One region of the Nocardioides sp. GCM10030259 genome, then DNA from elsewhere that is predicted to be linked to it. Evidence: riboswitches for the same ligand, from Rfam matches in the RefSeq annotation. Region 1 holds a riboswitch; the other holds the start of a gene.
The links. Region 1 has a riboswitch for cobalamin ahead of ACFQQI_RS07085 (cobaltochelatase subunit CobN). Riboswitches for the same ligand answer to the same signal wherever they lie in the genome.
Positions count from the first base shown of each region.

Region 2: it holds a riboswitch for cobalamin, as region 1 does, so the genes downstream of both, ACFQQI_RS16825 (hypothetical protein) here and ACFQQI_RS07085 (cobaltochelatase subunit CobN) in region 1, are expected to answer to the same signal.

Region 1 is NZ_JBHTDF010000006.1:40,687-44,892, reverse strand. It holds gene ACFQQI_RS07085 (cobaltochelatase subunit CobN) at 1-2,069, opposite strand, end outside; cobalamin riboswitch at 2,096-2,219, opposite strand; gene ACFQQI_RS07080 (hypothetical protein) at 2,265-3,218, opposite strand; gene ACFQQI_RS07075 (ABC transporter ATP-binding protein) at 3,284-4,206, opposite strand, start outside.
Region 2 is NZ_JBHTDF010000019.1:99,090-103,295, reverse strand. It holds gene gatA (Asp-tRNA(Asn)/Glu-tRNA(Gln) amidotransferase subunit GatA) at 1-361, shown strand, start outside; gene gatB (Asp-tRNA(Asn)/Glu-tRNA(Gln) amidotransferase subunit GatB) at 358-1,851, shown strand; cobalamin riboswitch at 1,899-2,021, shown strand; gene ACFQQI_RS16825 (hypothetical protein) at 2,098-3,144, shown strand; gene ACFQQI_RS16820 (hypothetical protein) at 3,149-4,042, shown strand; gene ACFQQI_RS16815 (energy-coupling factor transporter transmembrane component T) at 4,042-4,206, shown strand, end outside.

The DNA of each region.
Region 1 (4,206 bases):
GCCATCCGCAGCCCGGGCACGGCGTTCGCCTCGCCGCCCCAGACCTGGGCGGCGCGCAGGATCGCGAGCACCAGGTTGACCCGCGCCTCACCCTCGGGCGCCTGGCCGAGGACGTGCAGGCCGTCGCGGATCTGCGCGTCCTTGATCTCGCACAGCCAGCCGTCGACGTGCAGCAGGAAGTCGTCGAAGTCGTCGTCCTCCGGTCGCTCGTCCAGGCCGAGGTCGCGATGCATCTCCGCGGCGTGCATCAGCTGCCAGATCTCGCCGCGGACGGCTGGCAGCTTCGCCGGGTCCATCGCCGCGATGTTGGCGTGCTCGTCGAGCAGCTGCTCCAGCCGCGAGATGTCGCCGTACGTCTCCGCCCGCGCCATCGGTGGCACCAGGTGGTCGACGATCGTCGCGTGCGCGCGACGCTTGGCCTGCGCGCCCTCGCCCGGGTCGTTGACGAGGAACGGGTAGACCAGCGGCAGGTTGCCGATCGCCGCGTCCGTCGCGCAGGACGCCGACAGCGCGGCGTTCTTGCCCGGCAGCCACTCCATCGAGCCGTGCTTGCCCAGGTGGACGACCGCATGTGCCCGGAACCCGTGCTCCAGCCAGCGGTACGCCGCGAGGTAGTGGTGCGAGGGCGCGAGGTCGGGGTCGTGGTAGATCGCGACCGGGTTCTCGCCGAACCCGCGCGGCGGCTGGATCAGCAGCACCACGTTGCCCGCCTGGATCGTGGCCAGCACGATCTCGCCCGCGTCGTTGACGAAGAGCCGCCCGGGCGACGGGCCCCACGCCTCGACGATCTCGTCCATCAGTGCCGCCGGGACGTCAGCCGTCCACGCGTCGTACTCCGCCCGGGTGATCCGCACGTGCGCGTCCGTGAGCTGGGCGCTGGTCAGCCACTCCTCGTCCTGGCCGCCGGCTGCGATCAGCGCGTGGATGAGCGCGTCACCGGCCTCGGTGTCGTCGGCGAGGTCGAGCGCCGGGATCTCGCCGACGTCGTACCCCCCGTCGCGCATGCGGCGCAGCAGCCGCACCGCAGAGACCGGGGTGTCGAGGCCGACCGCGTTGCCGACCCGCGAGTGCTTGGTCGGGTACGCCGAGAGCATCAGCGCGATCCGCCGCTGGCTCGTCGGGATGTGGCGCAGACGGGCGTGGTTGACCGCGATCCCGGCGACTCGGGCGCACCGCTCGGCGTCGGCGACGTAGCGCGGCAGTCCGTCCTCGTCGACCTCCTTGAACGAGAACGGCGCGGTGATGATCCGGCCGTCGAACTCCGGGATCGCGATCTGCGTGGCCGAGTCGAGCGGCGTGACGCCGTCGTCGGAGGCCTCCCACTCCTCCCGGCTGGTCGTGAGGCAGAGCCCCTGCAGCACCGGGATGTCGAGCCGCCGCAGCCGTTCGACGTCCCACGCCTCGTCGTCTCCCCCGGCGCTCGCGCCAGCCGGCCTGCTGCCACCGGCGGCCAGCACGGTGACGACGAGCGCGTCGAGCGTGCCGAGCGCGTCGTACAGCTCGTCCGGCGCCGACCGCAGGCTGCCGGCGAAGACCGGCACGCCGACCGCCTCGCCGGTCGCGTCGATCGCGTCCACGAGCGCGTGGGCGAACGCGTCGTTGCCGCTGATCTCGTGGGCGCGGTAGTACAGCACGCCGACCCGCGGCTTCCCGGACGGGCGCTCCGCCACCCCCCAGCCGGGCACCGCGACGGGCGGCTCGAAGCCCTCGCCGGTGAGCAGCACGGTGTCGGACAGGAACGCGTGCAGCTGGCCGAGGTTGCCCGGGCCGCCCTCGGCGAGGTAGCGGTGCGCCTCCGCGGCGATGCCCATCGGGACGGTGGAGAGCTCCATGAGCTCCGCGCTCGGCTGGGCCTCGCCACCGAGCACCACGACCGGCCGGCCGCCGGCGAACAGCCGGTCGCGCCACGGCTCGAGGTCGTGCGGCGACCCGAGGAGCCGTACGACGACCAGGTCGACGCCGTCCAGGTCCGGGATCCCCCGGGTCGGGTTGCTCCAGAGCCAGTCCGCCCCGCACGCGCGGGCAGAGAGCAGGTCGGTGTCGGAGGTGGACAGCAGCGCCAGCGTCACGGGTTTCTCCTGGGGTTCTCGCCCCTGATCGACGGAGGTCCCGTGGCCAGTGTCTGGCTTCGGCCACCCCTCGCCCGAGAAGTGGCCTCACAGTGGCGGAACCGCCCCGGAATCACACCGGGTTCCTGCGCCACGAGACGTGAGTGGGGTCAGCCTAGTGGGCGAGCAGGGTGCGCACGCACCCGTCCCAGGAGGTCACTCGCAGTTCTGGGACAGCTCGGCGCGGCACTTGTCGTTGCCGCCGCCGCCGAGCGCGCCGTCGAGGCCGCCCTGCCCGAGGAGCACGTCGCGCGCGGCTCCGCCCTTGAGGAGGTCCCCACTCGGTCCGCCGAGGATCCGATCCCGGCCGCCCTTGCCGCTCAGCGTGTTGCGGCGCTCGTCGCCGACGATCAGGTCGGGGCCGGCGGTGCCGACGGCTCCCTCGACGTCGCGGGGTCGCACCTCCGTGCCGGCGAACCGGACCGTGCCCTTCGCCAGGTTGATCCGCGCGCTGTTCCCGCGCACGCCGACGGCGTCGCGTCCGTCGCCGCCGTCCACCGAGAAGCCGCAGGCGGGGCAACGCTTGCTGGTCGTGCCGTCGGTGGGGGCGCTGACCGTGAGGCGATCGGCGCCGGCGTCGCCGTCGAGGTGGAAGACAGGGTCGCCGGCAGGGGTGGCCGTCTCCCAGGGCGGCAGCAGCGGGTCGGCCACGCCGACGAAGATCGCCGCGGTCACCCAGTCGTTCCCGTCGGCACCACGGACGGTGCCGAACTGCCGCTGCCGGATGCGGTCGTTGTCGGGACCACCGTCGGTGGTGCCACCGGCGTGCGACACCACGTCGTTCCCGGCGCCCCCGACGACAGCTCCGCCGACCGTGTAGATCACGTCGTTGCCGTCACCGCCGTCGGCGACCGCCGGGTCGCCGCAGATGCGGTCGTTGCCGAGGCCGGCGTTCACGATGACGTCCCGGAAGCCCCAGGCGATGATCACGTCGTCGCCGTCCGTCCCGTTGATGACCTGCCCGTCGCTGGTGGCGACGAGCGTCGGGAGCTTCCCGCGGCAGGACCCCGTGTCGGCCGCTGAGGACGGGGTGACCGGACCGACTCCGGCCATCGCGAGCAGCGCCGCCGCGACGGCGACGGTCCGACGGCGGATCCGGAAAGGCGTCATGCCTGGACAGCGTGCCACCACCTGCCACCGTTACACGACCCGCCTCGCCGAGGATTCGGAAGAGCTCAGCGTGCGGCCCACGCCGACCACAGCCCGGCGTACACCCCGCCGGCGGCGACGAGGTCGGCGTGCGTGCCGCGCTCGACGATCCGCCCCGCGTCCATGACGACGACCTCGTGGGCGTCGACGGCCTGGGTGAGACGGTGCGCGATCGTCAGCGACGTACGCCCCTCCGTCACGGCGTCGGCAGCGCGCTCCAGCGACCTCGCTCCGGCCGATCCGGCCTCGGCCGTCGCCTCGTCGAGCACGACCACCAGGGGGTCGGCGAGCAGCACCCGCGCCAGCGCGAGCTGCTGCGCCAGCGCCGGCGTCAGCGTGACGGCACCGTCGCCGACCACGGTCGCGAGCCCGTCGGGCAGTGCCGCCACCGCCGCCCGCGCGCCCACGGCGTCGAGCACCCGGGTGAGCTCGTCCTCCGGGGCCGACGGTGCGGCGAGCGTGAGGTTGTCCCGGACGGTGCCGGCGAACACGTGCACCTCCTGGCTGACGATCGCCACCGGCGGCCGTCCGGTCCCGTCGACGCGCGCCAGCGGCACCCCGCCCAGCACCACCGAGCCCCGGGTCGGGGCCAGTCGGCCGGCGATCGCCGCGCCCAGCGTCGTCTTGCCGGCGCCCGACGCACCCACGACCGCCACCCGGTGGCCGGGCGCGACGTCGAGCGAGACCGTGTCGACGGCCGCTCGACCCTCGACGAACTCGTGGTGCAGGTCGCGTACGACGAGGCGCCCGTCCGCCGGGCACTCCGGTGCCTGCAACGAGGCCGGCGCCGGCAGCTGGGCGAGCCCGACCAGACGGACCAGTGAGGCACCGGCCGACTGCACCGCGTCGAACAGCCCGAGGATCGCGCCGATCGGGTTGAACAGCCGGTGGAAGAGCAGGGCCGCGGCCGTCACCGCCCCGACGGTGACCAGCGACCGCGACACGAGCG
Region 2 (4,206 bases), on a different contig from region 1:
GAAGGTGCGCACGCTCATCACCCGCGACTTCGCCGCGGCGTTCGAGCAGGCCGACGTGCTGGTCTCGCCGACGGCGCCCACCACGGCGTTCAAGCTGGGCGAGAAGCTCGACGACCCGATCGCGATGTACCTCAACGACCTCGCGACCATCCCCGCCAACCTGTCCGGGGTGCCCGGCATCTCGGTGCCGAGCGGCCTCGCCGACGAGGACGGGCTGCCCACCGGCGTCCAGGTCCTCGCCCCGGCCCTGGCCGACGACCGCTGCTACCGGGTCGGCGCCGCCCTCGAGGCGCTGCTGCTCCAGCAGTGGCGCGGCCCGCTCCTCGAGAAGGCTCCCGCTCTGGAAGGGGCACGCGCATGACGGACACCCTGGTCGCCTTCGACGACGTCGTCGCGGCGTACGACCCGGCGCTGGGCCTCGAGGTCCACGTCGAGCTCAACACCGCTTCGAAGATGTTCTGCGGCTGCCCGACGGAGTTCGGTGCCGAGCCCAACACCCAGGTCTGCCCGACCTGCCTGGGCCTGCCGGGCGCCATGCCCGTCGTCAACGGCAAGGCCGTGGAGTCGGCGATCCGGATCGGGCTCGCGCTCAACTGCGACATCGCGGAGTGGTGCCGGTTCGCGCGGAAGAACTACTTCTACCCGGACATGCCGAAGAACTTCCAGACCTCGCAGTACGACGAGCCGATCTGCTTCAACGGCTGGATGGACGTGGACGTCGACGGCGAGACGTTCCGGGTCGAGATCGAGCGCGCCCACATGGAGGAGGACACCGGCAAGTCGCTGCACGTCGGCGGCGCCACCGGTCGCATCCACGGCGCCGACCACTCGCTCGTCGACTACAACCGTGCGGGCATCCCGCTCATCGAGATCGTCACCAAGCCGATCGTCGGCGCGGGCGCGAAGGCGCCCGACGTGGCGCGGGCGTACGTCGCGCAGCTGCGTGACCTCATCGTCGCCCTCGGGGTCTCCGACGCGCGCATGGACCAGGGCTCGATCCGCGCCGACGTCAACCTGTCGCTCTCGCCGAAGGACTCGGGAGTCCTCGGCACCCGCACCGAGACCAAGAACGTGAACTCGCTGCGCTCGGTCGAGCGCGCGGTGCGCTACGAGATGTCGCGACACGCGGCCGTGCTGGGCGGCGGCGAGCGGATCCTGCAGGAGACGCGGCACTGGCACGAGGACACCGGGGTCACCACGAGCGGTCGCGAGAAGTCCGACGCCGAGGACTACCGCTACTTCCCGGAGCCCGACCTGGTCCCGGTGGCGCCGACCCGTGAGTGGGTCGACGAGCTGCGCGGCACGCTGCCCGAGAACCCGACCGCCCGCCGCGCCCGGCTGCAGGCCGACTGGGGCTTCTCCGACCTCGAGATGCGCGACACGGTCGGCGCCGGTGCGGTGAACGTGATCGAGCAGACGATCGCCGCCGGCACCACCCCGCAGGCCGCCCGCAAGTGGTGGCTGGGCGAGCTCGCACGCCGCGCCAACGAGCAGGGCGTGCTGGTCGACGCGCTGCCGGTGACGCCGGTCGACGTGGCTCGGGTGCAGGCGCTCGTCGACGAGGGCAGCCTCAACGACAAGCTCGCCCGGCAGGTCTTCGACGGGCTCTTCGCCGGTGAGGGCACCCCCGACGAGGTCGTCGCCGCCCGCGGGCTCGCGATCGTCTCCGACGAGGGCGCCCTCTCCACGGCCGTCGACAACGCCATCGCCGCCAACCCCGACGTCGCCGACAAGATCCGCGACGGCAAGGTGGCGGCCGCCGGTGCCCTGATCGGGGCGGTCATGAAGGAGATGCGCGGCCAGGCCGACGCCGGTCGGGTGCGCGAGCTCATCCTCGAGAAGCTCTCCTGAGGCTGCGCGAGGGGCTCCCGCGACTGCGGGATATGCTGCTCGGGCACACACCAATGCACGCCCGTGGTGGGGGAAGCCGGTCCGAGTCCGGCGCTGACCCGCAACCGTAGGCCGTCCCGCAGCCGCGGGGCGAGCGAGCCGGAGCACCCGTCACGACGCGTCCTGATCACACGCTGTCGTGGAAAGCAGCGGGTGGCCGCCGGGACAGGGATCCGGGCCCCCGCATGAGCAGCGGGAAGGAACCCCATGACTCGCACACCTCGCCTCGCCGCGGCGTTCGTCTCCGGCGCGCTGGCGCTGGGTCTCGCCGTCGGCACGATGTCCGCCGCCTCGGCGGCGCCGGCCGACAAGTCGGCCGCCTGGCTGGCCAAGCAGCCCGAGAAGGGCGTCGTCTCCGTCACCTCCGACGGCTTCACCTTCGACGACTACGGCCTGACGGCCGACCTCGGCACGGCCCTGGCGGCGATCGGCGGCCAGAAGAAGACGATCCGGCAGGTCAACCGCGCGCTCCAGAAGAACGTCGACAGCTGGACCACTGGCGCCGACTTCGGCACCAAGGACGTCTACGCGGGCTCGGTCGCCAAGGCGCTGGTCTTCGCGCAGACGGTCGACGCCGACGCGAAGGACTTCGGCGGCGTGAACCTCGTCAAGCGGCTCGCTGGCCGGGTCAGCTCCGAGAAGGGCATCGTCGGCCGGATCCAGGACAAGACCGCCGACACCGACTACGCCAACGTCATCGGGCAGTCGTACGCCGCGGCCGGGCTCACCGAGGCCGGGTCGAAGAAGGCGCGGGCCGCGGTGCGCTTCCTGGTCACCCAGCAGTGCGCGCCGGGCTACTTCCGCCTGAACCTGGCAGACGCCGGTGCCGAGGACCAGACCTGCGACGGGGCGCGCAAGAAGGACCGGAAGGCCGACACCGACGCCACCGTCCTCGCCGTGCTCAACCTCCAGTCGATCGCCAAGCCGTCGGGTGCGGTCGAGGCCGCGACCGACGCCGCGGTCGCGTGGCTGGTGCAGCAGCAGAAGAGCGACGGGAGCCTCGGCGGCGGACCCGCCACCAAGGGCAGCAACAGCAACAGCACCGGCCTCGCCGCCGTCGCCCTCGCTCGGGCCGGCGAGTGCGACGCCGCGCAGGACGCCGCGACCTGGGTCAACGGGCTGCGCCGCGCCAACGGCGCGATCGCCTACGACGCGGCCGCCCGCAAGGCCGGCATCAGCAAGGCGACGCTGGGCCAGTGGGTGCGCGCGACCGCGCAGGCCGCGCCGGCGCTGCAGCACCTCGAGGGCTGCTGACCCGGTGGGTCGCACGGCACTGAGGCTCGTCGCCGCGGCGTTCGTCGCCGCGGCGACGGGCCTCGTGCTGCCCTCCGGGCCGGCCGCGGCCGAGACCTGCTCGAGCGCCGACGGCGCGAGCGTCGTGGTCGACTTCCACGAGCTCGGCGGCGGCGTGCAGAGCGCGTGCATCGCCGACGGTGGCGGGCGCACCGCCGCCTCGCTGTTCGCGGTGGCGGGCTTCGGGCTCGACTACGTGCAGCGCCAGCCAGGCTTCGTGTGCCGGGTGTCGGGGCAGCCGGCGTCGGACCCGTGCGTGAACACGCCTCCCGCCGATGCGTACTGGGCGCTCTACTGGTCCGACGGCACCTCCGGCCGCTGGGCCTACGCCACGAGCTCCGTCGGCTCGCAGACCGTCCCGGACGGCGGGTCCGTGGCGCTCTCCTGGACCGGCAGCTCCGCGAAGTCACTGCCCGGGACCGGTCCTGCGGTGCACCGGTCGGCGCCGACCGCCTCGTCCTCGCCGACCACGAAGCCCACCCCGAAGCCCACCCCGAAGCCCACCGCGAAGCCCACGAAGCGGCCCGCCCCGAAGCCGTCGGCGTCGCCGACCGCGACGCCGACGCCGGCGGAGACGGCGGTGCCGGAGAGCACCGAGAGCCCGCGCGCGAAGCCGTCGAAGAAGCCGAAGCCCACCCGGCAGCAGAGTGCCGCCCCGAGCCCGACCGAGACGCCGACCGAGACGCCGACCGAGACGCCGACCGAGACGCCGACCGAGACGCCGACCCCGGCGTCGTCCGAGCCGACCGAGCCCGACGACGGCGGGATGCCGACCTGGGTCGGTCCGGCCGTGGTGGCGGTGCTCTTCGCGGCCGGAGCTGCCGTCGCCGTCGTACGCCGGCGCAGGATCCCGGGCTGATGCCTCGCGACCTGCACCCGGTGGCCTGGTGGCTGTGGGCGCTGGGACTCGCGACGGCTGCGTCGTTCACCACGAACCCGCTGGTGCTGCTGATGCTGATCGGCGTGGCAGCGCTCGTGGTCTCGCTGCGCCGCTCGGACCAGCCGTGGGCGCGGTCGTTCCGG